2 regions of the Paenibacillus sp. J22TS3 genome follow, and region 1 is predicted to be linked to the other one. Evidence: riboswitches for the same ligand, from Rfam matches in the RefSeq annotation. Region 1 holds a riboswitch; the other holds the start of a gene.
The links. A riboswitch is a leader RNA that binds a small molecule or an ion and turns the genes downstream of it on or off. The one in region 1 is predicted to bind S-adenosylmethionine.

Region 1 (16,104 bases):
AATCCCCGTGTTGCCGCTGGCCTGCCGGCTCTGAATTTCATGCCCGGGATGCTCAGGCATACCCGGATGGAACACTTCGGCAATCTGCGGATGAGATTGCAGATGCCGGGCGATCGCCAGCGCGTTGCTTTCATGGCGCTCCATGCGAAGCGCCAGCGTCTTCATGCCGCGCATCAATTGGTAAGAATCCGTTGGACCCAGCACTGCGCCAATGGAATTATGAAGAAAGGCGATTTCTTCAGACAGCTCTTTTCCTTTTGTCACAATAAGGCCCGCCAGCACATCGTTATGACCGCCCAAATATTTGGAAGCACTGTGAATGACAATATCCGCTCCAAGCTCAATCGGACGCTGGAAGAACGGGGTCAGCAGCGTATTGTCCACCACGGTCAGGATTCCATGCCGCTTGGCCCATGTACACGCCGCCCCGATATCTGTAACCATCATTAGAGGATTCGTTGGAGTCTCCACAATTAGCGCTTTCGTATTCGGCCGGCGCACCTGTTCGAGCGCATCCAGATCATTTGTATCCACATACGAAGCCGTAATACCGTACTTGCCCAGAATCCGCTCGATCATCCGGTAGGTTCCCCCATATAGATCCAGGGATACAATCAGATGGTCCCCTTGCGCAAACAATGTAAAAATCGTCTGTAGCGCCGCCATTCCGGAGCTGCAGGCGAATCCTGCATCCCCGGATTCAAGCTTGGCGGCAGCAGCCTCCAGAACTGCGCGGGTTGGGCTTTTGGTCCGTGAATAATCAAATCCGGTGCTCTGTCCGAGGCGCGGGTGACGGAAGGCGGTTGCCTGGTAGATCGGATAATTAATCGCCCCGGTAACCGGCTCCTCGACGGAACCGATCTGCGCCAGTCTGCTCTCAATGTGAAGCTCTTTGTCTGCCATAACGTAGATTAACCCCCTAATTTAGATGTGGTATACATAGTCAGCTTGAGCTTCCATGTCATACGGTGTTTCCTGATACACATAGTAATTAAGCCAATTGGAAAATAATAAGTTCGCATGAGCCCGCCAAGTCGAAGGCGGTGTGCGGGTAGGATCATCCTTCGGGAAATAATTCACCGGAAGGGCAATTTCCATTCCTTTATTCACATCACGGTCATATTCCCACTTCAGGGATAAAGGATCATATTCCGAATGCCCAGTCACAAAAATCTGCTTGCCGTCCTTGGTCGCAACCAAATAAATTCCCGCGTCCTCGGACTCAGCCAGAATCTCAAGCTCTTCACTGCGCTCGATATCCTCTTTCCGCACCGTGGTATGGCGGGAATGAGGCACATAGAACACCTCATCAAAGCCGCGCAGCAGCTTCACATTCGGAATATTGACTGTATGCGGGAAAACACCAAAGCATTTGTCCTCCAGCGGCACCTTTGGCACGCCGAAGTGATGATACAGACCTGCCTGAGAAGCCCAACATATATGAAGAGTTGAAGTGACATGGGTCTTCGTCCATTCAAAAATCTCTTTCAGCTCATCCCAGTAGTTTACCTCTTCGAACTCCATTTGTTCCACCGGAGCTCCCGTAATAATCATTCCATCAAAGCGCTGTTTCTTAATCTCGTCAAATGTTTTATAGAACATTTCCAAGTGACGCGCCGACGTGTTCTTCGAGGTATGGGAACGCGGATGCAGCAGCACGATCTCCACTTGCAGCGGAGTATTCCCCAGCAGGCGCAGAATTTGCGACTCCGTAGTTTCTTTCGTAGGCATCAGGTTCAAGATAGCAATCCGCAGCGGGCGGATGTCCTGGTGATAAGCCCGGCTTTCATCCATCACGAAGATGTTCTCGTTAATAAGAACTTCTTTGGCGGGTAAGGTGTCAGGTACTTTGATTGGCATGTCTCGTTCACTCCTTCATGGGTTTGGGTGCGGTTTCCTATGTCAGAAGCGGGGGCATACAAAAAATGACCTTTCTCTATAGAGAAAGGTCATATCCTTGATATATATGCGCCTCTCTCATCTCTCAGAGACTCAGGGCCTTGCGGCTGCCTGAAGTTCTGCAAGAATTAGCACCGTGCGATTGCTCGCCGGTTGCCGGGTTTCATTGGGCTGGTCCCTCCACCTACTCTTGATAAGAATTCGCGTATGAAATTTTAAAATTCAGGGAAAGTGTAATTTAATTCCTTGCAAATACTTTATAGTATAATCGCACCTTCCGTCAAGAACCCAGATGAGATTTTTCTTGCAAATTTAGACGTCACCTCAAGGACAATTTTCCCATATCTTATCGCATGACAGGTGAGGACATTTTTCTTGAAAATTTTCATGCCCCGGCGTTATACTAGACGAGTGTTACAAGCTGAAATGCAAAGAGGTGAAATTCAGAAATGGAAGGCGACCCGAGTAGTCCGCAGACCTATGCCCCTGCAATACAACTGCATAGAAAACAGATCAGCAGGACAACTGCGGGAGGAAGGGGCTCTTTCGTTTCCCGGTGCCGTTACTGCCTCATGCGGTAATTAGCCGGCTGCTGATTTTTTTCTATGCTCTTTAATAAGAGCATACCCCTTGTGAACCATGGGGTGAAGGAGTGAGAAATCAGATGAAAATTCGCCATGTCAACGCGGGTATCTTTACTGTGGTGGAGGACCTGGAAACAACCCTGACGCCGCCGGCGGAAGGATTTTACTGGATCGATGCGGACGCCGAGGATCTGGCGCTGCTGCAGCCGGCTTTTGGGCTGCATGATCTGGCCGTGGAGGACTCCCTGACCGAAGAAGAACAGCGTCCGAAGATTGAAATTTATGACAACCATTATTTTATTGTTGTGAACAGCATCCGTTTTGATGACGAGGAAATTTTCCTGCGTGCGCTGAGCATGTTCCTGGGACGGCATTATATTATTACAGTAACAAAGCAGAAGATCAATGAACTCCGGGCCATCAAGCCCATTCTATGGGAACAGGAGGTTAACGAACCTGACCGTTTCCTGTACCTGCTCATTGACCTTGTTGTTGATAACTATTTCCTAGTCGGTGACCGGATCGAAGACAAGATTGAGAGGCTTGAGGAGGACATCCTGGTTCATACCAAGCGGTCGCACTTAAGTGAAATTATCGGTCTGAGAAGTGAGATCCTGTGGCTGAAGAAGATGCTCGGTCCGCAGAAGGAAGTTATTAATATCCTGAACAAGAAGGACCTTCGCCTAATCGATGACCAGCTGCAGAAATACTTCAGCGACATTTATGAAAATGCCGTGAAGATTTCCGAGAACTTTGATACCTTCCGGGAACTGATGGGCAACTTACGAGAAGCCTATCAGTCCAGTATCGCCAACCGCGCGAATGAGATCATGCGGGTGTTCACCGCGATCACCACGATCTTCATCCCGCTAACCCTAATTACCGGAATTTACGGAATGAACTTTACTAATATGCCGGAGCTGCACAGCCGTTATGGTTATTTCATTGTGCTCGGCATTATGGCCGCGCTGGGCCTGGGCATGTTCTATATTTTCCGCAAAAAAGACTGGATTTGAGCTGACCGCTCCATCCCACTAACGAACCTAATGCAGGACGAAGCACCCGCTGCCAACAGACGGCGGAGAGCTTCGTCCTTTTTTGATCACTATCCGGCTATCCGGCACTATCCGGCTATCCGGCACTATCCGGCTATCCGGCGCTCTGAACGCTTGAGCAGTGCCTTCTGAACCGGATCCGGATCAGCCTGAGCTGCTCATATTTCTTCTCCACATTGCTCTCCGGCGGCAGATCCGTTCCGTATACCCGCTGCAGCACCGGCTTCAGGAAAGTGTCGCCAAGCTCCTCATATGCCTGCCAGATCGCGGCTTGCTCCGCCTCCGGCAGCTCATGAAGCTCATTCATCAGGAGAGCGTCGAGATCATAGCCATCCTTCTCCAGCTCCTCGAGCAGCTCCACCGTCTCCCTCCGGTCAAGCCCGCTTCTGCGGCTCATCTCCTCAATGCCGTGACCTTCCGCCATCGACTCCAGCAGCACCCGGCGCAGACCGTACCTTTCCATCTCCACCCGGTACTTCACTTCCTTCTGCTTGTACAACCAGGAGCGGAACTCTTCTTCATCCAAAGTTCCTTCGACCCAGCCAAGCGGGAAGCTGTATAGCCGCTCTCCCTGCTGGGTCAGCTCCAGCAATTCCGGCCCATATTCCGCGGATTTGGCTTCGCCCATTCCAGGCAGCTGCATCAGCTCCTCACGCGTTCTTGGCTGGAATACACTGATCAATCGGAGCAGCCGATTGCTGGCGATCAAATACGGTGCTTTGCGCTCGGCCGCAGCCCGTCTGCGCCGCCATGCGCTGAGCTCCAGGAACAAGGCCTCGTTCGGATGAAGCTCGCTGTAGAAGACGAGCTTCTGGGCGAGTGCCGACTTGCCTTTGCCGTCCTCTTTCTCATGGAAAATCCCGTCAATCACCGGTCTGAAGCCTTCTCCAAGCTTCACGGACAGACGGTGACGGTAGACATGCAGCATCTCCGACCAGGATTCTCCTTCATACCAGAGTATCTCCCCAGCCTCATCGGAAGACAGCTCATTCCAGCCCATCCTCCATACCCCCTGCTCTTCTCCGATCCACACCTGAGCGCCCTGGATCAGTTCCCCGCCCTCTCGCTTCTCCATACTGTTCAGAAATACGATTTGCATCCGTTCCTGCACCTCCCTTAAATCAGCACACAAAAAAAGCACCCCTTCGGCCATCGGCCAAAGAGGTGCTTCCTCATTTTCGTATACTGTTAAATCTTACTATACCTTATTTTGGGAAAAAGTCAAATGAAAGCGTTGGCGCGCTTGCGATCTTTTTTCCTGTTATAATGGGGAACAGACACACCATTCTAGGAGGCATTACCGATATGACATTTTCTGAAAAAGACCTGGACTTTCTGTCCGATTCCACGGAGCAGACCTCAACCCGCTTCATTACTTTTATCGGCCATTCCATGAAGAGATTCGATCTGGCCATTACCACAACGAACCGGTTCTACGGGAAGAAACTGGTGACCGATCTTCAGGCTGGACGTACCGCTATTCTTGGATCGGATGACCTGGATGAGGAGGGTTATCTAGAGCGCGTGTACAGCCTGGATGAGGAAGAGGGCGAAGAGCTTCGCGGCTTCCTGTATCAAGTGCTTGGAGAGCCGCATTTCACGGATTAACAGCTTAAAAAAGAGACTGCATCTCCGTCATTTCTAATGACAAAAGGGGCAGTCTCTTTGCTTGAGGGGGTCAATGTTAGTCCTCTAGCCGGACAGTTTTCGGATAAAGACACCGGAAGACTGGAAGCCTGCAGTGTCCATATTAAGCGTCCGGAAGGCTAAAACCATACTTCGTAAATACATGCTGAGCCGTCTTGCTGGTCATGAAATTATAGAACGCCTTGGCTTCCTGAGGGTGCTGTGTCGCTTTTACTATACCCTCCGGGTACACAATTGCCCGGTGGCTGAGCGGATCGATTGTGAACATGACGCCCGCTTTCGTGGATGTCTGGGCATCACTCCGGTACACAAACCCCGCCTCCACATTACCGGTCTCCACATAAGTCAGGACCTGTCTGACATCCTTGGCAAAGACCAGCTTCGGCTTCAGCTTGTCCCAGAGCTTGTAATGCTCAAGCGCTTCCTTTGTATACTGCCCTGCGGGAACCGATTCCGGCTCTCCCACGGCTATGCGGGATACACCATCGTCACCCAGACTCTCCAGCGTAGCGGGCGACTTCGCGCCGGCAGCCGCAATCAAGACCAGATCATTCTTTAGCATCGGCGTGCTCTCCCCCGGATCGACCAGCTTCTTGTCAATCAGAGCGTCCATTTGTTTCTGACCTGCGGACAAGAACACATCGGCTGGCACTCCCTGCTCAATCTGCTTCTGCAGCGCGCCCGAAGCCCCGAAGTTAAACAACAGCCTAACATTCGGATGCTCCTTTTCGAAGGCTGGCTTCAGCTCATTCAGGCTGTCCTTTAGACTTGCCGCGGCGGAAATTACCAATTCAATCTGAGTCTGCTTCTCCTTGCTGCCAACCTGCTCATTCGTTCCTGATGCACCAAGGCTGCCGCAGCCCGCCAGCATCACCAGCAGGAGAATCAAACCAGCCGCTAGCCATCTTTTCATAGACAGCTTTCTATTCACTTTCGCTTCTCTCATCCCTTTACTTCCTCCTACTTATCACATACCATTAAAATAAAAACAACAAGTTAATTATAATATTACTAGTTATACCTATATATATCTAGTTATAATTAAACCTGACTGAACTGGAGGATTTCATGAGTGACATTTCTTACACAACCGAAGAAATAGCGAAGCTTCTGAAAGTATCCAAGCTGACTGTATACGACCTGATTAAAAAAGGGGAACTTCCGGCTTACAGAGTCGGCAAGCAAATGCGGGTGGATGCGGGCGATCTGGAAGCATATAAACGGTCCGCCAGAAGTGGACCGGCCTTGCGCAGTCCGTCCGCCTCTCAAGATGCTTCTGATGATGCTTCCGAAGCGCGGGCCGGGAACCAACAGGAGTCCGGCGAAGCCCGCTCCCTGGTAATCACCGGCCAAGACATCAGTCTGGATCTGCTCGCCAAGCATCTGGAGAGATCCGCCCCCTCCTACCGTCCTCTTCGTTCCCACGCCGGAAGTCTGGACAGCCTGATTTCCATGTATCAAGGGAAAAGCGACATTGTCAGCACCCATCTGCTTGATGCGGACAGCGGACAGTATAACCTTCCGTATATCAACCGGATTCTAACCGGTCATTCTTATATGGTCATCCATCTGCTTCAGCGGACCGCAGGGCTGTATGTTGCCAAGGGGAATCCGAAGAATCTTACCCGGTGGGAAGATCTTCAGAAGCCTGGGGTCCGGCTGATTAACCGGGAGAAAGGTGCCGGAGCCCGGGTACTTCTGGACGAGCAGCTGCGGATTCATGGACTGGACCGGAAATCGATTCAGGGCTACGACCATGAAGAGACCAGCCATATGGGTGTGGCTGGCAAGGTATCTGTAGGTGAGGCCGATGTGGGCGTGGGCACCGAGAAGACTGCTCAAATGATGGGCAGCATTGACTTTGTGCCGATGGTCAAAGAACACTACGATCTGGTTGTCCTGAAGAATTCCCACACCGAGCCCTGGATTCCACGTCTTCTGGAAGTGATGAATTCAGACGCGCTCAAGATAGAGCTTGGCTCTATCCAAGGTTATGATCTCTCCTTGACTGGACAAGTGAAATACGAGATTTAAAACCGTCCTATATTTAACAAGTAACGCCCCTGTTATCCGAGCCACACAAGGCCTAAATAACAGGGGCGCTATTTTATAATTTTCCTATTGATTCCACACACTCGGTCCGGGCTCAGAACCCCCGCACCACGCAAAGCTCCCAGCGCTCGGTGCGCATTGCATGACGGCTGTCAACCAAACCTCAGGCTGTCAACACTGTCACCAACTACACGGCAAGAATCAAAATCCCGCCAGGGGCCCTGAAGAGAGCAGCAGTTCTTCTGAATATATCCAGACCATACCCTCACTGGCAACCTTTAAGAAGGTAAGGCTTAGGTTTATCCACGCTTAAGGAATGTGCGTTTTATTCATTTCTGCCCAGCACAGGATAATAAATAACCCGCTCCGATGAAGCCTCCTCAAATGCCCGGCCCTGCCGAATCAGCTCAATCAAGTGAGCCAGCGTCTCCGACATGGCAAACCGCATCTGGTGAATACCCAGCTGATCTCCGAACAGATAGGTGCAGACCTCGAACGCTGATCTTGGGTTTTCCCTAAGGAACTCCTCAATCTGGTTCAGACGCTGTTCATGGTGAATCAGCAGATCCTCCAGCCGCTTCCTGAAATAATCGAAGGGATGCCTGTGTCCCGGATATGCCAGGTCCACTTCATACGCGGCCAGCTTCAGCATGGCATCGGTATACGACTGCAACGGCTGCGGATCACTTCCCGGCAGGAAGCTGATGTTGGGCGATATCTGGGGAAGAACAGCGTCCCCGCACAGCATCGTCCGGCTCTCCCGGTGATAGAAAGACATATGACCGGGGGCGTGGCCCCCTGTCTCAATTGGCAGCCAGAGCCGGTCCCCCATCTCCAGCATGACTCCTTCATCCAGATAGGAGACAATCGGCTCGGGCAGCACCTGCGGCAGGAAGCCCTCCAAATGGGCGGCCAGCTGGCTGGTCCACTCCGGCGGCATTCCATGACGACGGTACAGAGCCGGCAGCTCTTCATTGATATGACTGCCCGGCCCCCACATGAATTTAGTCTCCGCATGGGCCCGGCGGGACATCCACACACTTGCCCCCGTGTAAGCTTGGATATGACCAGCCAATCCATAATGGTCCGGGTGGTGGTGAGTCAGCACGACAGAAGTAATCTCGTCTTTGTTAAGCCCGAGTTCTCCCCATACCTTCGTCCACTCCGCAATACTGGTCTCTGATTTCGGACCGGGATCAATAATAGTGACTCCCCGGCTGCCACGGAGAATATAGCTGTTGACCCACCTTAGTGGGGGAGACATAGATATCTTCACCTGGATCATACCGTCTTCCCACAATTTCACTTCAGACATGCCTCTTCAACCTCAGCTTCCTGCACATAATCATACGAGGCATCTCATTCGTCTCGTACCGACCCGGTTTTTTTTAGATTCGTCTTGCTTTTCCGCCCCCCTATTGTACCTTCTTTCCAGAACAAACTCAAAGTCTATAGAAGTTGCTCTCATCCGTACAATCATTTGTTCAACTTTTATGAATAGCCAAGCTGAAATCTCACCCCCCGCATATCAAAATGGAAAAAAGGCCGGGTTACAAGAACCCGGCCTTTCATCATCCAACCTTATTATTTAGCTGCCGCCGATGTGTCTGTACCTGTCTTTGTGTTCAGGTTGTTGACAATCTTGGCTTTTGCTTTAGTCTCATCAAGCCAGCTCTGCTGCAGCTGGGCAACCTGTTGGGACTCCAGACCGTCGCGAATTTGGTCCTTGCGCTCCTCGAACGTTGCAGTATGCGCTTCTTTACGGTCCGTCACCTTCAGAATTTTAAAGCCTTCCTGGGTCTTGATCACTCCGCTGAGCTCGTCCTTCTTCAGCTTGAACGCAGCCTCTTCCACTGCGGCTTCCTGCTGTCCCTTGCTGATGAATCCAAGATCCCCACCGCTTGCTTTCGTTGCGGCATCTGTGGATTTCGCTTTGGCCAATGCTGCGAAATCCCCACCTTCCTTAAGCTCTTTAAGCACCTGATCCGCATCAGCCTGCGACGCAACAGTAATGGCTGATACACGAACCTGCTCCGGCGTATTGAAGGACTCTTTATTCTGATCGAAGTACTGCTTCACTTGTTCATCGGTTACTTTGATTTTGGAACCGAGCAGCTTCTTAAGCTCAAGCTGCTTAACCACCATTTTATTCAGATCATTACGGGCCATCCCGTTCTGCTGAAGAGCTTGATCCAGCGCTTCCTTAGAGCCGTACTGCTCTTCCAGATATCCGATTTCCTTATTAATATCAGCGTCTGTAATCTTGATCTTGGCCTTGTCGACTTCCTGCTTCATCAGCTCATCGTTGATCATGCTGTCAAGAGTCTGCTCACCGCCTGCTTTAACCAGCTCGTTATACAGCTTCTCCTTGCTGATCTCCACACCATTAACCGAAGCGACCGGCCCGTTGTCCAAAGCGCCTTTTCCTGTCAGCGGCTTCACCAGTACGATGACAAGCACCACGGCCAGAATCAGTGATACGATCATCCATATCATACTTTGGCGTTTGGCTGCGGTTACAGCTGGGTTGCCTCCCGCAGTCTGCTCGGACAAGAGTGATTTTGTCTCCGGAGAAGAATATACAGCTGGTCCTTCAGACGTTGGCTTGACCGCGGAGGTTCCTGTCTCTTCACCTGCCTGTCCCTCTTTCGGTTCTTGATTCATTTCTTGCTCCAAATCTTTCTGATCTTTACCATCCATTCTATTGTTTGACTCCCCTCTAATGCTTGTTTAATTTCACTTTACCAGAAACGTCTCCACATAACCTTAACATTTCATAAAAAAATGCCGGTTATTTTTAAGGAAGCGCTAATCTATATAAAATGAACTTATGAAGGTAACCTTTTGGTGCGCTGCGATGCCGAGTGTTCTTACGACCACTGTTGTCCCCGAAATGCTTGAACTAAATATCCAAGTAGGGGCATTTCGGAGACAACGGCGGACGCTCCGCTTCTTCAGAATCACTCGCCCTCTCCGCTGAGATTGGTTAATTTTTAAAGTTCATTTTATCTAGCCACAACTGCTTTAACCTAAAGCATTTTTGTTTTGGCCCAAAAAGAGTAAAATAGGGCTATACCATGTTTTAGGAGGATACGCATGACAATCGATTACAAAGCCTACTTCGAGAATTTAAGGGAGCAGCACCTCACTGAATTGAAGGACCTGCTCACCATTCCCAGTATCTCCGCTCTATCCGAACATAAGCCTGATGTGGCCAGAGCCGCCAATTGGATTGCGGACGCCTTGACCCGCGCGGGGCTTGAACATGTTGAGGTTCATGAAACCCAGGGCCATCCCATTATTTATGCCGATCATCTGCATGCTCCCGGTAAACCTACCGTTCTAATTTACGGCCACTATGACGTTCAGCCGGTTGATCCGCTCCACCTGTGGGAGACACCTCCATTCGAGCCTTCCATCCGGGACGGTAAGCTGTACGCCAGAGGCGCTACCGATGACAAAGGCCAGCTATTCCTTCATATTAAAGCGGTGGAAGCCCTGCTCAGTCAGGAATCCGCTCTTCCGGTCAATGTGAAATTCTGTATTGAAGGCGAAGAGGAAGTATCCAGTCCGAACCTTCCTTTGTTCCTGGAAGAGAACAAGGACAAGCTTGCCGCTGATGTGGTGCTGATCTCCGATACCTCGCTGATCGAGAAGGGCAAGCCTGCCATCAGCACAGGGCTCCGCGGGTTATGCTCGCTTGAAGTATCCGTACATACCGCGAATACCGATCTGCATTCAGGCTCATTCGGAGGCGGCGTACCTAACGCCCTGCATGCTATCGTCTCCCTGCTGGCCTCCCTGCACGATGATCAGGGCCGGGTGGCTGTAGAAGGCTTCTACCAAGGCGTCCCGGTTCTATCCGAGGAGATGAAAGCCGAATTCAAAAAGATGAACTTCAATGAAGAAGGCCTACGGCAAGACCTGGGTCTGGACACTCTATACGGAGAGGAAGGCTTCTCCTTCGTCGAAAGAACCGGCGCCCGTCCTACTCTGGAGCTTAACGGAGTGTACGGCGGCTTCCAGGGCGAAGGCTCCAAGACTGTTATTCCTAAGGAAGCTCATGCGAAAATCACCTGCCGGCTGGTTGGCGACCAGGACCCGCAGGATATTCTGGACAAGATCGAGCGCCACCTCAAGGCCCATACTCAGCCGGGCGCCAAGCTCACGGTGAAGCAGATGGAGAAGGCCTTCGCGTTCAACATCGATCCTTCCCACCCCATGCTGCAAAAAGCGGCCGATGCCTACGAGCGGGTCTATGGCACTCGCGCTCTGTTCACCAAGGACGGCGGCTCCATTCCGATCGTTGCCACCCTGTCCCGCGTCCTGTCCGCCCCGGCCGTCATGATGGGATTCGGCCTGCCAGATGAGAATCTGCATGCGCCGAACGAACACTTCAATCTGGAGAACTTTGATAAAGGACTCCTTACCATTGTGGAATACTTGAAGCTGATTTAACCGGATACTTACGGATATTCAGCCATGGCACACAAAAAAGCCTTACCCGAAGCGCTCATAGGAGCATGCCGGGTAAGGCTTTTTTTTCACAACATGGAATTCGGTCATTCAATCACTTCGGTCTTGAACACGTTATCCACTTTCGTACCAAGTCTTTTCTTCAAAGGAACCTTGATGTCTCTTCCCAATTCATTAAAAAATGCGGGTATTTCACATTTCACCTGATCCGCAATCAGCGTGATATACCCATTCGCGGCAATATCGCTGTTCGCCTCTGCCGGAACCGTAACCTGGATGTCGTATTTCTTCATCAAGGTACGGGAATACCTCGCAAATATCTCAAGCAGCTCCTCGTTGTTGAAATTCTCAATTGCAGCTTTACCTTTATTGGTAAAGTTCAAATTCACTTTCATCTGTGCTTCCCCCTTTTCTTTCAAACCATTCTGGTACTAGCCCGAGCCTGATGAACTTATGGTCGCAGTAGAAAAGGCAAGTGTGCATCTGTTGGAAAAACCTAATCTCTTTTAAGGCCTCTTATGTATCATACCTCTTTTTCTTCAAGAATTCATGCTTTCCCGGATATTCCCTCTCGGAAGTGCAGCCAACCTTCACGCGCTTCACAACAAAAAACCTTCCCGAGCCTTGCGGCTGAATCGGGAAGGTTCATGCTCGGGCCCGGTAAGGTGCCCTCAAATTTTTAATTCCCCAAGCTTAATTAGCTCGACAACTGCCTGTGCACGACCTTTGACGTTGAGTTTCTGCATGACATTAGAGATATGGTTTCGAACCGTTTTCTCACTGATAAACAGCTGTCCGGCAATATCACGCGTCGTTTTATCCTGCACGAGCAGTTCAAAAACCTCCCGCTCACGATGAGTTAGTAAAAATTTGCTGTTGCGATCGCTGCCCTTCAAAATGTGTCACCCCTCCTTGCTCGGGTTTGATGGTTTAACAAGTAAGGGATACAGTCAACACATCTTATGAACGGGATAGGGCAAAGGTGCGATACATAAGGAAAAATGGGCATTCTCTATTCAGATACAGTAAACGGCCCATTTCCACAGGGGAAATGGACCGTCCGGGACAGATCCTATTGCTCTAAAGCAGCTTCGGCACCGGCCTCGCCGCCGGGTTTCTTTTTGCCTGCATCCGTCAATTTGATCTTTTTCATAAACACAGCAACAACTACGCCCGCCAGTACGAAGAACAAACCATAAAGGAATACGCTGTGCAGCGATTCAACGAGCGCATTCTTCAATATAGGGTTTACCGTTTCCATCAGCTGGGCAGGGATGGCCTTCTGCATCTCCGGAGACTGTACCGCAGAATAGATCTGCTGAGGATTGTGCGCAATCATCTCATTGAATTTGTCCGCCAGCGGCTTCGCCTGCTCAGGCAGCTGATTAAGCAGCGGCGTCAAATCCTTGGACAGAATGCTGCCTGATCTGTTATTCATAATAGCTCCAAGCAGCGTCATACCGAACGTCCCCCCGATGGAACGGAAGAACTGGGACGAGGACGTTACAACGCCGAGCTGGGATTTCGGGAAGCTCTCCTGAAGCGCCAGAGTCAGGATCGGCATCACAAGCCCCATGCCAAGACCAATGACCACCATATAGGAGGTCGCTAACAACTGACTGGTATCGATGGACAGCGTGGTCAGCAGATAGAAGCCGGCAGACATGATCAGCATGCCTAGGATAATCTGCAGCTTCACACCAAGCGTGTATACAAGCCGGCCGCCAAATACACTGGTCAGAATCATGGCGACCATCATCGGAGTCATAATCGTTCCTGACTGAGTCGCACTGACCCCTACCACCCACTGCATAAAGAGCGGTACGAACATAATCGCACCGAACATTCCAATGGACATGAAGAAGCCGATTCCATTCAGCATGGTAAAGGTGCCATTCTTGAAGAGGGACACCGGCAGAATCGGGTCCTCCGTTCTGGATTCGATGATAACAAAAGCCGTAAGTGAGACCAAGGCCACCACAAACATCGTAATAATCTGCCAGGAGCCCCATTCATACTTCTCTCCACCGAAACTTAATGCAAGCAGAAGGGCAACCACACCGATGACCATGGTAAGTGTACCCGGGATATCGATTTTGACAGGTCCTTTATTGATATGCTTCGGCAGACCCTTGGCGATAAAGATGACTGCCAATATGCCAACGGGCAGATTGATATAGAACACCCAGGTCCAGTTCCAGGCATCGACAATCCAACCGCCAATCTGCGGCCCCAGCACGGATGACAGACCATACAAGGCTCCGAAGATCCCCTGCCACTTGGCACGCTCTTTACCTGTAAATAAATCCCCGATAATGATCATGGCCATCGGCATCATAATACCGCCGCCAAGACCCTGTATCGCACGGAAAATAATCAATTGTGTCATATTGCCAGACATTCCGCAAAGCGCGGACCCAGCCATGAAGATAATAAGTCCAGTCATGTATACTACACGACGGCCAAACAAATCCGCAAGCTTGCCTGCCAGCGGAACGACTGTGGTCGAGGTAAGCAGATATGCCGTGGTTAACCAGGTAATCAGGGACAAGCCGCCCAGATCCTTCACGATGGTTGGCATCGCCGTTCCCACTATAGTTCCATCCAATGCTGCGAACAGCATGGCAATAATTAACCCGGTAATCAGAAGCTTTCTCTTTCCCGCATCTTGATCCGGTGCATGAGCTAAATGTTCACTCACAGTAGTTTCCTCCTCAATAGATCAGACTTCCCTAAGTTGTTGTTTCCGGCTTGGCCGGCTTTTCGATAACCGCAAATTTCTCAAAGATTCCGACAAGAGTATCGAGCTCACGAGCGTCCAAATGCGAGAAATAATATTTGATAATTTCACGCGACTTCTTCTTCGCCTCCTTGAGCACCTCTCCGCCCTCCGGTGTCACCGAGACAAGCACCGCTCTCCGGTCATGCTCGTCATGCCGGCGCTCTACATATCCGCTCTGCACCAAGCGGTCGATCATGACCGTAATGGCACTAGGTTTCACCTCCAGCTTCTCAGCCAGGTAAGAGATATTGCAGGATTTCTCCTTGGAAATCAAGCCGAGCATATGAAACTGGGGCCCTGTCAACCCTAGCTCCCGATGCACCATAATCTCAGACTCCATTTTACGAATGGTGTTCTTCCAGGCCGCCTCAATTCTATCGATATACCGATCGTAATCCAGGGGATTTCACCTCACTTAATCAGATTCTCGCTAAGTATTTAAACAGTTTATTATTTAACTCATGAAAATATACTACCATCCCTGGATTATGTCAATACTTATGCTGGATTTCCTTGAATTTAAGGTGAAAATGGTATATCATCATATCGAAATAATTTTCATTATTTACTTTGTAATAATCAAAATAATTTTCGGCAGGTGAGGCTTATCCAATCTCCCATCCTTCATGCTTTGAAACAGAATTTAAATACACTGCCCCCTCAGGAAAGACGTCTTGGTGAGAAGATTCTGGAATCTCCCTCTTCTGTAATTCACCTGGGTATCACGGAGCTGGCCCGGATGTGCAGCATCAGCCCTTCAACCATCACAAGATTCTGCAAATCGTTTCATTTCAAGGGTTTCCCTGATTTTAAAATGAAGCTTGCGGGTGAGCTGGCACTGAAGCATGCCGATAACGCCTATCAGGACGTCATTGCAGGCAATGCGCTTCACAAAGTGGTCCAGGCGATTGAGGCTAATCATATTGCTTCCATTACAGACACAACCCGGCTGCTCGATATGGAGCTGATTGAACGTGCGGTCGTTGCCCTCTGCAGCGCGGGCCGAATCGACCTGTACGGGGCGGCTACCTCATCTATTGTGGCCCAGGACTTCTATCAGAAGCTGGTCCGTATCGGAAAGAACAGCACAGCATTTGCAGATTCTCATATGCAGATCACATCCGCTTCAAGCTTAGGCCCCGGGGATGTGGCTCTGGCTCTGTCCTACTCGGGAGAAACCTCCGAGACCATCAGCGCGCTGCGCTGCGCCAAGGACAGCGGGGCATTTACCATATCGCTCACCCAGTATGGCAGCAGCACGCTGGCTTCCCTGGCAGATATATCGTTGTTCTCGTCTTCACTTGAAAAAGGGATGCGGCGGGGCGACATGGCTTCACGGATTGCCCAGCTTCATATTGTCGATATTCTCTTCATGGGTATGGTGAGCAGAGAATTCGAGGATTACATTCCGAGGCTGGAAAGCTCCTATCAGAATGTACGGAAATACCGTACCAATTAATTTAAGGGGGATTTATATCTATGCTGAACATTATCAAAGTATCCAATGAGGAACAATTCAATGAGGTTGGAGCAGGTATTATCGCCGGACTCCTTCAAACCAATCCGCGCGCAATCCTTGGCTTAGCAACCGGGAGCACACCCGTAGGCG
Region 2 (16,104 bases), 120 kb from region 1:
GCATCCCCTCAAGGACCATATGATCAAGCAGCATGGGGCCTACTAAATTCCCTTCAATTAAGGACAGCACCTCTGCCCTGCTGTACTCCGCAAAGAGCTTGCGTTCCCGGATGAACGGGCCCGCATTATTCACCAGAATATCGATCCCGCCCAGGGTGCGCTCTACCTCAGAGACCAACCGTGTGATATCTTCCACACTTGCGACATCCGCACGCACAGCAATACACCGGACACCTTTATCTTCAATCACAGCCTTCAGCTCCAGAGCCTCAGCTTCACTATGAACATAATTCAGAGCAATATGACAGCCTTCATCCGCTAACGTAAGCGCCGTCTTCTTCCCCAGCCCTTTGGCGCTGCCCGTAATCAATGCAATTTTACCTTTCACCTGCGGATTCCTCCCCACGGCAAGCCGTCAGCCTAATAAATACGTACTCCCTATCAAGTATAAAAGATTTGGCTTATCCCCACAACTTGCATGGAAAGGTCATGACGGCCTTACAAGCAAACATTGAAAAAACCTGAAGAAGCAGAACGGGACTGTCCTGAAAGACGGCTCCTGATTTTGATTAGGAGTTCGGTTTGTGTTCAAAAGGCTCCGAGAACGAACGCTGCTACCACCGCTGTTGGTTTTGGATTTCTTGAATTATTTTCAGAAGATGAAATCCAAAACCAAACAATTAAAAGTAAAGAAGCCGCTCCTTGGTAGAATGGAAGTGTCTAACAACCATGCCAAAGGAGGGCTTCTTCTTGTACATTCCTTGAAATTCGTTCAAGGTCTAATTATTGCGTTTCTTAGAACGCAGGAACAATTGAGCCTTGGCACAATTGTTTCTGTCACTTCCTCAGCAATAATTGAGCTCTGGCACAATTATTGCGTTTCTTAGAACGCAGGAACAATTGAGCCTTGATACTTGTCTTCGATAAATTTCTTAACATCGGCGGAAGTCAGCGCCTTAGCCAGTTTTTGAATCGCTTCGGAATCTTTGTTGTCCGGACGGGCTACGAGGATGTTGGTGTAAGGTGAATCCTTATCTTCGATAAAGAGAGCATCTTTGGTTGGAACCAGCTTCGCTTCAAGCGCATAGTTCGTATTGATCAGAGCCAGGTCCACTTCATCAAGAACACGCGGCAGCATAGCGGCTTCAAGTTCTTTAAATTCAAGGTTCTTCGGATTTGCAGTGATATCCTTCACCGTTGCGGAGATTCCAACTCCGTCTTTCAAGGTGATCAAACCGTTCTTGGCAAGCAGAAGAAGTGCACGCCCGCCATTGGTAGCATCATTCGGGATAGCTACTTTTGCGCCATTCGGAATTTCGTCTTTGGTTTTGTATTTCTTAGAGTAAGCACCGAAGGGTTCCACATGCACGCCCACCACGCTTACAAGGTTAAAGTTGTTCTTTTTGTTCTGATCATCAAGGTATGGCTGGTGCTGGAAGAAGTTGGCATCGAGCTGTTTCTCGAACACCTGCGTATTTGGCAGGACATAATCGGTGAACTCTTTAACTTCCAGATCCACGCCTTCTTCTTTCAGCTTTGGTTTGATGAAATTAAGAATTTCAGCATGGGGTATAGCTGTAGCACCTACAACCAATTTAACCGGTTCTGTTTTAGTTTCCGTAGTGGTTTGTGTTTTGCCAGTATCCGCAGATCCCTGTTGTGATTCCTGTGGTTTGCTACCGCAAGCGGCAAGCACCAAGATAAGTGTAAGTAGCAAAAAAGCTGTTGACCATTTTTTCATTTCCAAACCTCCAATTTGTTATTGAATAAGGATTATTATTACCGTTATATTTGTGTTTCCTTATTTCCTTGTAAAATGAGCAACCAAGCGGTCGCCAAGCATTTGCAGCAGCTGAACGAGAATGACCATAAACACTACGGCTACAATCATCACTTCCATCTCATACCGCTGATAACCGTAGCGGATAGCCAAATCTCCCAGTCCACCACCGCCTACCATACCGGCCATGGCCGTATAAGATACCAGCGTAACCACTGTAATCGTCATACCGGCAATAAGCCCTGGCATCGATTCTGGAAGAAGCACCTTCCGGATAATCTGCAGAGTAGATGCCCCCATAGAAGTTGCCGCTTCGATTACCCCGCGGTCGACCTCACGCAGCGCAGTCTCCACAAGTCTTGCAAAGAACGGCGCAGCGCCGATCACAAGCGGCGGAATCGTGCCTGGAACCCCGATCGATACTCCAAAAATGGACCGGGTAACTGGAATCAGTGCAACAATCAGGATGATGAACGGCACCGATCGCAGAATGTTGACAATGAGTGATAGAATCCGGTAAACAAACCGGAAGAAAGCTGAATTGGAACGCGCGGTTACGAATAAGAGAACACCAAGCGGAAGGCCGATAATAAAGGTTAACAGAGAGGAAGCACCCAGCATTTTCAAGGTGTCTATCGTAGCCTGGCCCATTTCCTCCCAATCCACTGATGAGAAGTCAAGTCCCCACATTAGTACATCACCTCCACATCAAGATTGCGTTCTCTGAGAAGTGTGATGGTCCGGTCAATACTGGCGGCATCCCCTTCGAAGGAGACAAGCAGCTGGCCGTACGGCACTTCCTTAATCGTGGAAATCGTCCCTTGAAGAATCGCAAAGTTCACACCCGTCTCACGCACAATCTGAGACAGCAGCGAGTCATAGGTCTGTGATCCAAGAAAAGTGATTTTGACCTGTCTGGACGATCCAGAGCTGAGCGAGGACAGCGCCAGCTTAAGCGCCTCGGCCCCAGTTGATTCGCGGTTAATAAACTCCCGGGTCACCTGATGCTTCGGCTTTAGGAACACCTCGGTTACCGGCCCCTCCTCCACTATGCCCCCGGCATGGATGACAGCCACCCGGTCACAAACACTTTGGATGACGTGCATCTCATGGGTGATAAGCATAATCGTAAGATTGAACTTGCGGTTAATGTCCAGCAGCAGCTTCAGGATTGAATCTGTTGTCTGGGGATCAAGCGCCGAAGTCGCTTCATCACACAGCAGCACGTCCGGATCATTCGCTAACGCCCGGGCAATGCCCACCCGCTGCTTCTGTCCACCGGACAGCTGGGACGGATACTTGTTCTTATGATCCTCCAGCCCGACAAGAGCCAGCAGTTCATTCACCTTTTTGTCTATGGCGGCTTTAGGCGTGTGAACCAGCGTCAGCGGGAAAGCGATATTGTCATATACGGTCGCAGAAGAGAGCAGATTGAAATGCTGAAAGATCATGCCAATCTTTCTCCGGTGCTGCTGAAGCTCCCCCTTCCCCATAGAGGTAAGGTTGGCACCATTCACCCAGACCTCTCCGGATGTTGGACGCTCCAGCAGGTTGATACACCGGATCAACGTGCTCTTGCCAGCCCCCGAATGACCGATGACACCGAAGATCTCCCCTTTATTTACCGTTAAGTTGAGCTTCGACAAGGCTGTCGTTGCTTTGTTCTTTTTGCCATAAGATTTAGTAAGTTGTTTAAGCTCTATCAAAACCGATCCTCCTCTATATCCAAACGCGAAAAGAGCCCCACGCAGAATTGTAGGGCTCTCAAAATTTGAGACTTTGCCTTCTCATCTGCCAGAAGCGCACCCCATGTACGCTCTGAAGGATTTAGCACCATGTCATTCAACGATGAAAGGTCTAAAGACCTAAACACATATTTGAATCGGTTGCCGGGCTTCATCGGGCCTGTCCCTCCGCCACTCTTGATAAGAAATATGAAATTTTCGAGTTGGTTCATGAAATCTTTTCTGAAACTGTCTCTCAGTATAGAGGCTTTTGCACCGTTTGTCAAAGGCAATTTATTCATTTTATCAAATTAATCCGATTAGAATACTTTTATATTTGAGAGCGTATATTTAAATGATACGTTCAGTGACTCCAGCACCATTTGATAACCGTCCATCAGATCAGTCAAATGCTGATCCATATCCTCAAGCTCAAGCTTTCCATGCGGCGCTTGATGCTTCTGCCAGAGATCATCCTGCATTTCTGAATTCATGTAGTGAATCTCCGTATTCCTCCGGCGGCGCAAGCGGGATAATGCATCCTTATGCTGTTCCTTGATCTCCGTCAGACGCTGCCCAAGCCTAGGATGAGCCCCAAGATAACTGAACTGTCGAAGAACCGTGAAATAAGAATAATGCGGCTTTACTCTAGCCGTGTTGAGTCCGTACAGCTCATTTAGGACCGTACCCAATTTATCCAGGATGGAGAATACGCGGATGAACCCGTCCTTATAGAAATATACATAACGAGCGTAATCCCCTTTTTCCTGAGGTCCCATATCCGCCATATACCTGGTATGAACCTTGTGCCGGAAAAACGCGGAGGCATGCGTACACTGCTCCAACTCATCAAGGGAGGCGGCAAGACCCTCCATCCAGATCTGAAGCTTGGAATAATCAAGCCTAGAACCGCTGCTTCTGTCCGGTCTGGCCTGGAAGTGCTGGATAACCTGCCTCATGGTTTTGAATGTGTCTGACAATAGCCCCTCATCCCTGCGGGGCGGCTCTCCAAGCAGGCTGCGCAGCATACACGGCCCCCTTTCGATTGCTGATTTATGTTAGGCAAAATAACTGGACCAGCGCTGATCCACCAGTTTCACGATATCCTCACGCGGGAACAGCTCATCCGGGTAACCCGGTTTCATTCGTGCATCAATTACGAGAGGTAGGTTATACGATAAATGATGCTGTTGTATCTCCGCATCCGCATAAATATCCGAAGCCGGGTTAAATCGTGTAAATACCGTCCATGTGAATGAGTTCGATGACTTGGCCACTTCCTCAGCATGATCAACCAGGACAACGAGCGGCCACTTCCACTCGGCTCCCTTCTCCTTCAGGCGGGCGAGCAGGCGGGCTGGCAGTTCTGGTTCCTGTTCATATGCGGCACCCGACACCACCAGGCACCCATCATGGAATACCGCGATCTCATGGATTTCGGCGATCTCGCCGCCCGTATATTCCCGGGGAAGTTCACGTACCGGGTCCCCTACGCCAATCAGGATCGCTTTACTGCCGTGGTTAAGCTTCAGCCCGGTATAATCCAGAGTATCATTCGACGTTTTATTAAAAATAAATAAGTCCGTTCGCGGGTTAAACCGCTCTAGTACAGTCTTGAGTGTAATCTTGATATCGGCAAGATCCACCGGCACATTCGTCAGCATCAAGAACTTCGTCAGAGACAGCTGGCCTTCGCCAAGAATCCGGAAGCCCGCAACCAACGCCTCTCTTGAATAGCTCTCACGGACGACAGCGGACGCGAGCGCATGGAATCCACTCTCAGAGTAAGTCCAGAGGGACCGTACACTTGGCATAACTACAGGGAAAGCTGGAGATAACAGCTTTTGAAGGAAATCGCCGATGTAATAGTCCTCCTGCCGGGGCTTGCCGACAATCGTTGCAGGATAAATGGCATCCTTGCGGTGCCACATATGGCTGACCTGAAGGACAGGGAATTCATGCTGAAGCGAATAATAACCAAAGTGATCGCCGAACGGTCCTTCAAGGCGGCGCTCATGAGGGGGTACGAATCCCTGAATGGCAAATTCCGCCTCAGCCGGAATCCGGTGCCCACCCATCGGGTTATCCGCCATCGGCAGCTTTTCCCCAAGAATGAAGGATGTGACCAGCAGTTCGGACAAATGCTCTGGCACCGGAGCGATGGCGCCGGCGATCAGGGCCGGTGGGCCACCAAGGAATACGGATACAGGCAGCGCTTCTCCACGTTTCTCGGCCTCATGGTAATGGAAGCCTCCGCCCTTCTGGATCTGCCAATGAACACCTGTAGTCTGATCGTCATAAATCTGGATGCGGTACATGCCCAAGTTGTTGTCTTTGGCTTGAACCGGATTCTCAGTGTAGACAAGCGGCAGGGTCACGAACGGCCCCCCATCCTCCTGCCAGCTGGTCACCTTCGGAAGGTCCGCGAGCGGACGATCCGTACGGCATACCTGAAGAATGGGAGCCTCCCCCTTAGGTACCGTCTTCATTCCTACCTTTAACACTTCCCGAATCAATCCCCGCTCATTCCAGAGCGCCTTGGGAGTTGGTGGGAGCAGGGTGTTCATCGCGCCGACAAGACGGTTAGCCAGCTGTTCGGGACGCGGTCCAAACGCCATTTCGACGCGCCGCGGCGTCCCGAATAAGTTCGTAACCACCGGGAACGGTGTGCCTTTCACATTCGTGAACAGCAGGGCTGGGCCCTCTTCAGCAATGACCCGCCGGTGAATTTCCGCAAGCTCCAAATAGGGATCAACAGGCGCATCGATCACCACCAGCTGCTTGTCCTTGCGCAGTGCTTCAATCCACTGCCTTAAATTTCTGTAACCCACAGATGATACCTCCTATTGATCTGACTCATCTCAAGTTTCTTACTCCTATGTAAAACTCCGCATTGCTGCGGAGCTTTAGTTCAACCTCGTATTCAATTGGCCCTGCTTAGCCTCCGCCCTGCTCAGCTGCCAGGTTCTCACACTCATATAGCTGAGCACACCGAACATGCAAGCCAGGACGAAGATATGCGACAAGGAGGCAAAAATATACATGTTGGAATTGGTCAGGTTCATAACCAGAAAAGCACCTGTGAAAATTTGAACGATAACAAGCACAGTTGCCGCTAACCCAAGCGACCGGATTTCCTTGTTCCCCTGATGCTTTCTGTAAGCAAAATGTCCGAGCACGGCAATCACAAAGAACAAAGTTATAGCTCCGATCCGGTGAATGAATGCAATGCCCACGCCTCCGGTAAGTTCAGGAATAACCTGTCCGTTACAGAGCGGCCAGCCGCTGCATCCTCCTGCAGAACTCGTATGGCTGACATAGGCTCCCAGGTAGACCACGATATAAGTGTAGAACGTGGCAAACCATACCAGATTCCGGAATCTCCGGGTAACTGGTCCGGTAGGAAGCTTCGGCATGTTGGCTTCTTCACGTTCCTGCTCTCTCATACCAAGAGCAAGCATCAATGAGCTTGCGAAGGCAATCAGCGAGAACCCGAAGTGCAGTGCCATCACAGCCGAGGATTGCGAGAACACCACCGCGAGAGCCCCCATAATCGCCTGCACCACAACAAAAATAAGGGCAAGCGTGGCGTACGCTTTAAGGTCGCGCCGTTCCTTCCGATAGATCATAAAAGCAATAAACGCCGCCAGCGCGAGCATGCCTGCGGCCCCGCTCACTGCACGATGAGACCATTCTATGAGTGAAGACAGCGTATGGGCGGGAACGAACTTCCCGTTACAGAGCGGCCATTCCCGGCCGCAGCCAAGCCCTGCATCCAGCTTCGTTACTGCGGTCCCACCCAGCGTGGCCATCAGCATAACAAAGCTGGAAGCATAACTCAGCCATTTCAGTTGTTTGGTATTCACTTTTTCCTCACCTGCTATATTCATTGGATTTACACAAATTAAGCTGCTCTTTCATTATAACCGATGAGGATATACATATCATAAGTCACATGTGACAAAATGATCAAATCATGAAATAACGCCACCCAAATGGATGGCGCTTGTGACTTTTGGTATTGCGTACCCTATTCCTTATGCTCCGCCGTATCGTGCAGAGTCCGGTACACATCCAAGGCACGGTTCAGGAAATCTTCAATTTCCTCCCGGGATTTACGGGCTTTGTTGACGAACCGGACAAGCTCGCGTCCGTCCGTATAGGCAACGAAGCTTGGAATGCCCAGGATATTCTGTTCCTGACTGACATCCCCTACCTTATCCACATCCACCTGAAGGAACGTGATGCGGTCTCCGTACTTCTCCTCAACCTCAGGCATAAATGGGTCAATGAATTTGCAATCTACGCACCAGTCTGCTTTGAAGACGGCAACAACCAAATTGCTGGACTGCGTTTCTACAGTAAACGCACCAGCGGATGTCACTTCTTTCATGAGCTTCAGTCCTTTCTATCGTTATCTCTCTTAGTCAATCAAAACGAAGAGTGGAAGTCAAACTTTTAGGCCATAATGTGACTAAATTCTTCTTACGTTATAATCACCTGCCAAGGTACATATTGACTCACTTTATTCGAAAGAGAGGGATCAACATGAGCCAGCCCTTTCACCAGGGTGACTCCAAGTCGCCCGGGCTTGCCGCAGTACTTAAAGAAATGCTTCTATCGCTTCCTTCCATGGTGAGTGAGGTGGTAAAGAGCAAAACCGCAGGCATCGCTGCCTCTTCACGCCTAAGGGAAGAGAAAATTCACCTGGACTGGAATGAGGCGTCTGCCAGGACCGTATATACAGAGGTGGAAGACCTCCTTAAGCGGAGCAGTCAGGGGCGGAGACTTGACGAGCCGCTGGGATTGATTGTCGATGCCAAGGATGGCCTAACCCCCGAAGACCAGCGCGTTATTGAGGAAATCGAGGAATCGGTGCGGATGAACAATATCAGCAATATCACCCGGACAGAGGCCTACCTGAAATGCTACCAGGCTTACCCTGAACTGCAATGGTCTTTCCTGGCCCATATGGTCTCGCGCAATGCAGGCTGGAACATGAGTGATCTGCGCGGCGGCCAAATGTATCCGCTGCTGGATGAGACCGGCAAGGAAGTGACCTACCGCTTTCTGGAAAGATGCAACGCGTTAATCTTCCAGGATGCCTACCCTCAGCTGATGCTCTATATGAAAAGCCGGGAGATCGGGTCAAGCCTGTTCTATCTGCTCCCTCACTTCCATGTCTCCCGGTTTATGCGGCCTTTCTGGGACCGCTTCTGGCTGGAGCGCGGCAGTGCCCTGCTGGCTGTAGGCCTGATTATCAACGAGCAAAATTACATTGAGAAACGGGTCGTCCGGAACCCCTACTTTCAGAACCGGGTCACGGAAAAAGCGAATTTCCACCTGCACAATTGGGCAGGACTCAATCAGATTATCTTTCCTCTGCTGGATCTGGATTCAGTATCTGCGGAAGACGGCACTCCAAAGCAGCAGGAAAAACAGACTTTGGATGCTTCATCCTGTCCCGAAGGGCATATTCCGCGGCTGGCCGGACGGATTCTTGGCGACTTCTCCAGTCTCAGCACGCGAATTACCTTCGGCAAGAACCTGTACGCGCTGCTCTTCGGCCTCGCTTCCCTGAGGAAAGGAGCCGAAGCCTTCGCCTCGCTTGTTCCGCACACCGGATCAAGGGCCGACTATTGGCCAGCCTTGTTCACCACAGACAAGGACCAAGCCTTGGGCCCAGGCCTTGAAGGGATGGAACTTCTTGAGCAGACCAGCCTGCCGGAAGGCAGACGCCTGTATGCGCCCAAGCTGCTTGACGCCTGGGGCGACACTTCATACGAGCCCATCTCCAGAGAGGATTGGCTGCAGGATCACAGCGCCCTGGACGGGCTGAGCAAGCCTCAGCAGCCCTATCTGTGCGATATCAGCTTCGAGCACCGGCTTGGTATTATCAAAACCGCCTTTGCCCATGATACGGCAAGTGGAACCGATCATTGAACAAGGGAGACACCGAAGTGTCTCCCTTGAAATTCAACGTATAAAGCTGTGCAGCACCAAATTTATGCGGAGCCAGCGGACCCGCGTTGGAGCCGCATAAGCGGGCGCAGTATTTTCTGGAGCACTCTCGGATAACTGCCCAGCTCGTCTTTGCGGACCACCCGCATGACTACCAGCATAACCGGATACAGAATGAGTACAGAAATACCTACCAGGCAGCAGGCGAAGAAGAAGCCCACTCTTGGCGGCAGGACAGCCGTTGTAAGGTCGCCCAGATAATTAAGGCCATATCCTGCTCCGAACAAAACAATTACGGTAAGCAGGAAGCCTGTCCACCGTCCGCTCATAATATGGAATGGCACAATCGCCTTCATCGAACGCAGATTAAGCAGTGTGATCACAAGGAAGCACAGACCCGTGCCGATGATAATCCCATAGATTCCAAAGAAAGGGGCTAGCGCGAAGCTGGCAATCAGCTTCACCACGATCCCAACAAGAACATGTCCCATGGACAAATTCACCTTGCCAAGCCCGATCAGAATTGAACTAGACGTTGACATCGTAATCTGAAAGATGGTTCCAAGGGTAAGCAGCCCGATAATTCCGCTTCCCTCCAGGCTGCTGAACAGAAGCCCATTCACGGAATAAGCTGCCGCACACAGAATGATGACAATCGGCATACCCGTCAATATCGATACCCGCATAGCGAGTGTAATCTGGCGTTCCAGGTGCGGACGGTCCCCTCTGGCAAACGCCGCCGCGATGACAGGCAGAAGCGATGCGCTCAGTGCGATGGACAGAATTGGCGGAATTCCCGCGATACTCTGTGCCCGGCTGCCCAGAATACCCAGTGTGTTCGTGGCCGCCAGGTTACCCATCTGGTGAATCAAGAGCGGCTTGACAAGGGTTCCGTCAATGAAGTTGACCGCTGGTACAGCCAAGGAAGCGAGCACAATAGGAATAGACAGCTTGAAGATGTCACCGTAAATGCGCATCAGTGGGAGCTGCTCGGACCCGGTTGACAGGTCCTCAAGCTGCTGTCTCCGGTCTTCTTTCCGCAGCTTACTGGAAAACCACATCAAGATGCCGAATGCTGCAACACTTCCAAGCACGCCGCCGAAGGAAGCACCCGCAGCTACCCATTCATCCTTATAATTCGCATGCAGCAGGAAGAATGCCAGCCCGATTCCGGTAATAACCCGCAGCACCTGCTCCATAATCTGAGAGATGCCGTTAGCGGCCATATAACCTCTACCCTGGAAATACCCCCGCATCATCGCAATAGTCGGGAACAGCAGCAGCGCCGGCGCAATCGCCCGGATAGCAGGCACGGCCTCAGGCTGCTTCGTTAAGGTGGCATAGACTGGTGCCAGCGTATAGAGCAGCACTGTCATGACGAGACCGATAAACACGGCAAAGATCAGCGCCGCCTTGTAGACCCGCTGCGCTTCGCCTGGGCGCTTTAAGGCATAGCGCTCGGAGACCATTTTGCTTAGTGTGCTGGGAATTCCAGCGGTGGCCACGGTAAGCAGCATCAGATATACGTTGTTCGCCACCGTGTAGGACGCATTGCCGACAGCCCCAAAGATGTGCTCAAGCGGGACACGCTGCACAAGCCCTAACACACGGGCTACCAGAGCCGCTGCGGCGAGGATCAGCGTTCCCTTTATAAAAGATTCTTTCTTAGACAAACCGATTTCCCTTCTTTCTCGGACCTATTCCTGGTTAGAAGCTGATAATCCAGATGAAGAATACAATAATCATCACGATTTCAAGCAGGATTTTGACGACCATGCTGCTGAACAAGCCAACGACCGAACCAAACCCGACTTTCAGCGATTTTTGAAAAGATGACCCTGAAATCAGTTCCCCTGCTACCGCCCCAACGAAGGGGCCGATAATGAGCCCAAACGCCGGAATAACGAAGGGACCGATAATTGCCCCGATCGTACTAAGCCATACGGACGCCTTGCTGCCTCCGAAGCGTTTAACCCCCCAAGCTCCCACCGCATAGTCCGCAGCCAACAGAACGATCACGATCAGCGTCTGCAGGGTCCAGAAACCCCATCCAAAATGCTCGAATGTAAAGAACCATCCGTACACGAAGAAAGCCGCATAGACCGCGATAACCCCAGGAAGAACGGGGATGACCGCTCCCGCAAGTCCCACGAGGAACAGCCCAATGATTAGAATCCAGCCCAGAATATCCACTAGAGTATCACTCCTCCGGTAAAATAAACTTCTGGATCACCTCGGCTATTCCGTCATCATTATTGGACGCCGTCACATAATCCGCGTTCTCCTGCACAGCGAGCTGAGCATTGCCCATAGCAACGCCAAGTCCAGCCGCCTGAATCGCCGCAAGGTCGTTCAGGCTGTCGCCAACGGCAATAACCTGGGACATGTCCAGCCCAAGAAGCTCACAGACAATTTTGATTCCTGTCGCTTTGTTGACCCCCTCAGGGTTAATCTCAAAGTTATACGGGGATGAATTGGTGATTTCGAGACCTCCCATATCCTGCAGCCTCATCAGAATTTGATGACGGAGATCGGCGTCCTCAGTATGATATCCGAACTTAATCCAATGGTTCACATCCACCAGAGCAGGGTCCCAGTTCTTCTCATTATATGATCCTTCCACCGAATAAGCCCAGAACCATACACCAAGTTCTGCAGCAATTCCATGCATCTGTTTGACTAGCTCTTTGTCCAGCAGTTCCCTGCGGTACAGCTCATGAGGCGTCTTCCATACTTCACTTCCATTGACTGTAATCATCGGTGTGTTCAGGCCAAGCTGATCTCCGAACGGCACCGCTTCATTGAATGAACGCCCGGTGGATAAGCAGACATGAACCCCGGCCGCAGCCGCTTTGCCGATCCATTCTGCTGTCTTTGGTGATATCTCGTGATTATCGTTAAGTAAGGTCCCATCCATATCGAGTGCAAGCAGTCGGTATTTCATCCGTTCATCCTCCATCTTCTGATACAATATAGGTTATCTATTTATCTCTAAACAACATCTTAGTCATTCTACCACAGGAGCCGCAGACCAACAAAGCGATTCCCCGCACAATGAGAAACCGGTCCCCGCCATATTAGGCCGAAGACCGGTTCAAGGAATTTCACCACCTGCGCTATTCATTATCCTGTAATCATAATAAGCGCCAGCACACCAAGTGTAATTCTTGCCCGCTGCAGGGGGCTTTTCTTAATCTTGACTTCCATGGACGCCAACTCCTTTAAGTTCTTGATGGGGATCAGGACACGGCCGTACTCGGGAACACTCCCCTCGAAATTTTCCTCAATAAAACAATGTTTCCTTAATGCAATTTTATTCAATAATTAAAAATAAGGCAAGGGGTTTTCCCCCTATGCCTTAGATTTGGGCGCCATCGTCAAACCTCTATACCAAGTGCTGCAAATGATTATACATCTGTTTTACCGAGTGGTGTTCTTAGAAACATTGGAATTATCAGCGTTCTGGCTCATCTGTCCCTTCGGAACTCCGTCCAAGCCATATACGGAATCATATGCGTCAAAAATCTTCCGGGCGACCGGCGCCGCGCTTTGTGCTCCGAAGCCGGCTTCAGGAATCATTACCGCAATAGCAAGTTTGGGCTTATTGCGGGGAGCGAAAGCGATGAACACCCCGTTATCCACATTTTCTTTCCCCGCCCATTGGGTGGAAGTCCCTGTTTTCCGGGCGAAATCATACTTAAATCCCTCGAACGAACTCACCTTGGTCGCCATCCCTTTATGAATTACGTTCCAATGTGCCTCACTAAATTCGGCCTTCCCAAGTAATTTGGGTTCGAACTTCTTGATCACCTTGCCAGAGCTGTCCCTGATCGTATCCACAATATGCGGCTCCATCCGGCGTCCCTTGGAGGCAAGCATGGCCGTGTACTGGGCAAGCTGCATCGTTGTATATTTCCCCTCCTGCCCAAATGCGGCGCGGGCCATCTTCGATTGGGTGGTCTCTTTCTTGTTCGTGTAATAATCCCGACCACCCTCATATTCATTAGGAAGATCCACCCCTGTCGGGATACCGAGTCCAAACCGCTTCATGTATCTGTCCCAAAGCTCGATCGAATCCTTGCCTTTGCTGCTGTACATCTTAAGCCCGACCATATCAATCATGAAGGCGTTAGAGGATTCCTTAATTGCCTCCTGTGGGGAGATGGCACCAAGCACATGCCCTGAGGAGTTTTTAATCCGGGTATTGTCTTTCCCGAACTCAGCATACCCTTTGTCATAATATGTTGAGTACGGACCAAAATATCCTTCATTTAAACCGATCAGCACGGTAAGCGGCTTAATCGTTGAACCCAGGTACACAACAGACTCAAGACGATTTTTGGCCTCGCTGGGGCGAAATGAGCGGATTGTGCCATTTTGATAAATGTATTTGATTTTATCGAAATCGTCATGGGTGATCCCGCCTGTCCGCCACACATTCGGATCGTAGTCCGGCATGCTCGCCATAGCCACCACCTTGCCTGTATCCACCTCCATCGCCACCGCATAACCAGCTCTGGCATTTGGATGAGTCCTTCCATTGACGAGGTGGGAATGAAGCCAGGTCAGCTGCTCAGATATCGCTTTCTGGGCGGCAATCTGAATATCCTTATGAATATTGAGGTACAGATCATTCCCCCTCTCAGGCGGGGTTATTCCCTCCAGACCCTTGGCCATATTTTTAGGGTCTACGGAGACGCTTCTGAAGCCGTTCTTCCCCCTGAGCACATCTTGATACTGGAGCTCCAATCCATCGTACCCTACGTCTTCAAGCTCTGTATATTGGAGCGCCGGATCATCGTTCTTCTTCTCCCTGATCTTCTTATATACTTTAAGACTCGTCGAAGCTCCCTTAAATTTCTTAATATATCCCACAGTCTGAACCGCAACACCGTTGACCCCGCTCTTGCTATCGTTGTAATAGTTGCGGACACTCTCTTCCACAATATAAAGCCCAGGATATTTAGATTTATTCTCTGTGAAATAAGCAACTTCATCTTTACTTAGTCCTGCTTTTATTCTCCGCGGTTCGAATCCTCCGCTGCGCATGGACAGGATATCCATCGCATAAATGATGTCCTTGAGCTCCTGCTGCTCCTGCGTGGGATCACCAAGCTCTTTGAATTTAGCCATAAGCTCTTCCCCAAGCTTAATTGCCTTCGGAAGAAATTTATACTCAGCGTTTAAAGTTATGTACAATGACTGCACCGGCGTCGAATAAGCCAGCTTCTCGCGGGAAGCATCATAGATCGTTCCCCTAATAGGAGGAAGCGGCACATTTTTGACATTCGGGTCCTCTGTTCCGGGAACAAGCTTAGGGCCCTCTACGAACTGAAGCACGGCAAGACGCAGAATGATGACGGTAAAAATGATAAACGATCCGAAGAAAAATAAGTTTAGGCGGAGATGGGATTGCCTTTTCTTGGTGACCTCCTCTTCTATACTGCTGCGGTCCTCACTGAACTTCATACCCGCTTCCAACTCCTTCCTCTCTCGATAACCAGTTCCATCGTATCACAGCTATGCGCCAATATTGGTTACAATTGGATAACTAAATAAGCAGGTAACGCCATTCCCTAATACAGAGCGCATAATATCTTTCCGCCCAAGCATTGAATATTTAGAGTTAAATCAAAAATAGGATTCATGACAATATAATAGCTATTAATCTATAAATGTATAAAAATAATATACATAATTGAGAATATATGGTATTTTGTGTTTGTGTTGGCCGACATGGTTATTTCACTAAAAAGGGAAAGGGTGGAATTGCATATCATGAAAAAAATATCTCTTTTATGTTCCTCTATGCTAGCCGCGTCTCTTTTAATGGCTGTCCCAAGTTTTGCTGCCGAGTCAAGCCAAAGCTCCGTGGATTTGGTCCAAAGTTCAGTGAAATCTACCCCGACATCAATTTCTGACTTACTAATTACGCCTAGCTCAGTAGCTGGATATTGGAAGACTGATCTCACGGAAAATAAAACAAAAAATCTAGCGACATTCACAATTACGGAAAAATCGACTATTACATTACTTGTTACCCAGAAAAGAACTGGGGGTACAGGCCCAGCGATTAATAAAGCTAGGTTGTATTATCATCTCACAAGTTCTAGTGGGAAAGAACTAACATTTAAAGATGTCTACGGTGACACCACTAATGAACAAGTTTCCTGGACTTATGTCTTGCCAGGTACTTATACGTTAAGCGTTTATATGCCACCAGAAGCTGGTTCTGGTGTTACAGCAGCTAGCACAACAGGCAACGTTTACACTACCCCGTCTCCTAAGAACTGACTCCGTTTATGAGACAGGGATCAAAAACAACTTTTAAGTCTAAGCAGCCAATTGTCGGAAGTAAACCGGCGACTGGTTGTTTAGTTTTGTTTAAGAAAGTAGCCATAGACACCAAAAGCCAAGGAACTAAGCGAAAACAGACCGCTTAGTCCTTGGCTTTTTACGATGATTATCCTGCTTTTCTGGTGAGCGTGCTCCAATGTTTAGTTTTGGGACAGCCTCTAGTTTAGTAAATTGCTGCTACTAATTATCGATTCCCGGCCCCGTTAGTCTGACCGCTCTTCCCGTCCTGATTGCCGGACTGGTTCTGAAGCGTCTTCTTCGGAATGCCGTCAAGACCATATT

Region 2: another riboswitch for S-adenosylmethionine. It lies ahead of KJS63_RS21505 (methionine ABC transporter ATP-binding protein); the one in region 1 lies ahead of metA (homoserine O-acetyltransferase MetA).

Annotation. Positions count from the first base shown of each region.
Region 1 covers NZ_BOSF01000008.1:171,485-187,588, reverse strand. The annotation lists gene KJS63_RS22095 (aminotransferase class I/II-fold pyridoxal phosphate-dependent enzyme) at 1-903, opposite strand, end outside; gene metA (homoserine O-acetyltransferase MetA) at 925-1,860, opposite strand; SAM riboswitch class I at 1,975-2,099, opposite strand; gene corA (magnesium/cobalt transporter CorA) at 2,564-3,499, shown strand; gene KJS63_RS22080 (HRDC domain-containing protein) at 3,633-4,637, opposite strand; gene KJS63_RS22075 (DUF3055 domain-containing protein) at 4,844-5,146, shown strand; gene modA (molybdate ABC transporter substrate-binding protein) at 5,289-6,131, opposite strand; gene KJS63_RS22065 (substrate-binding domain-containing protein) at 6,254-7,219, shown strand; gene KJS63_RS22060 (MBL fold metallo-hydrolase) at 7,563-8,552, opposite strand; gene KJS63_RS22055 (foldase protein PrsA) at 8,822-9,937, opposite strand; gene KJS63_RS22050 (dipeptidase) at 10,340-11,695, shown strand; gene KJS63_RS22045 (hypothetical protein) at 11,800-12,108, opposite strand; gene KJS63_RS22040 (helix-turn-helix domain-containing protein) at 12,385-12,609, opposite strand; gene KJS63_RS22035 (MDR family MFS transporter) at 12,786-14,414, opposite strand; gene KJS63_RS22030 (MarR family winged helix-turn-helix transcriptional regulator) at 14,446-14,820, opposite strand; gene KJS63_RS22025 (MurR/RpiR family transcriptional regulator) at 15,103-15,954, shown strand; gene nagB (glucosamine-6-phosphate deaminase) at 15,975-16,104, shown strand, end outside.
Region 2 covers NZ_BOSF01000008.1:47,926-64,029, reverse strand. The annotation lists gene KJS63_RS21520 (SDR family oxidoreductase) at 1-388, opposite strand, end outside; gene KJS63_RS21515 (MetQ/NlpA family ABC transporter substrate-binding protein) at 884-1,741, opposite strand; gene KJS63_RS21510 (methionine ABC transporter permease) at 1,802-2,470, opposite strand; gene KJS63_RS21505 (methionine ABC transporter ATP-binding protein) at 2,470-3,486, opposite strand; SAM riboswitch class I at 3,565-3,712, opposite strand; gene KJS63_RS21500 (Cthe_2314 family HEPN domain-containing protein) at 3,825-4,532, opposite strand; gene KJS63_RS21495 (UbiD family decarboxylase) at 4,563-6,335, opposite strand; gene KJS63_RS21490 (COX15/CtaA family protein) at 6,411-7,370, opposite strand; gene KJS63_RS21485 (thioredoxin family protein) at 7,535-7,897, opposite strand; gene KJS63_RS21480 (DUF2515 family protein) at 8,053-9,447, shown strand; gene KJS63_RS21475 (putative polysaccharide biosynthesis protein) at 9,510-11,138, opposite strand; gene KJS63_RS21470 (DUF456 domain-containing protein) at 11,173-11,658, opposite strand; gene KJS63_RS21465 (Cof-type HAD-IIB family hydrolase) at 11,666-12,424, opposite strand; gene KJS63_RS21460 (peptidoglycan D,D-transpeptidase FtsI family protein) at 12,886-14,934, opposite strand; gene KJS63_RS21455 (hypothetical protein) at 15,244-15,759, shown strand; gene KJS63_RS21450 (peptidoglycan D,D-transpeptidase FtsI family protein) at 16,007-16,104, opposite strand, start outside.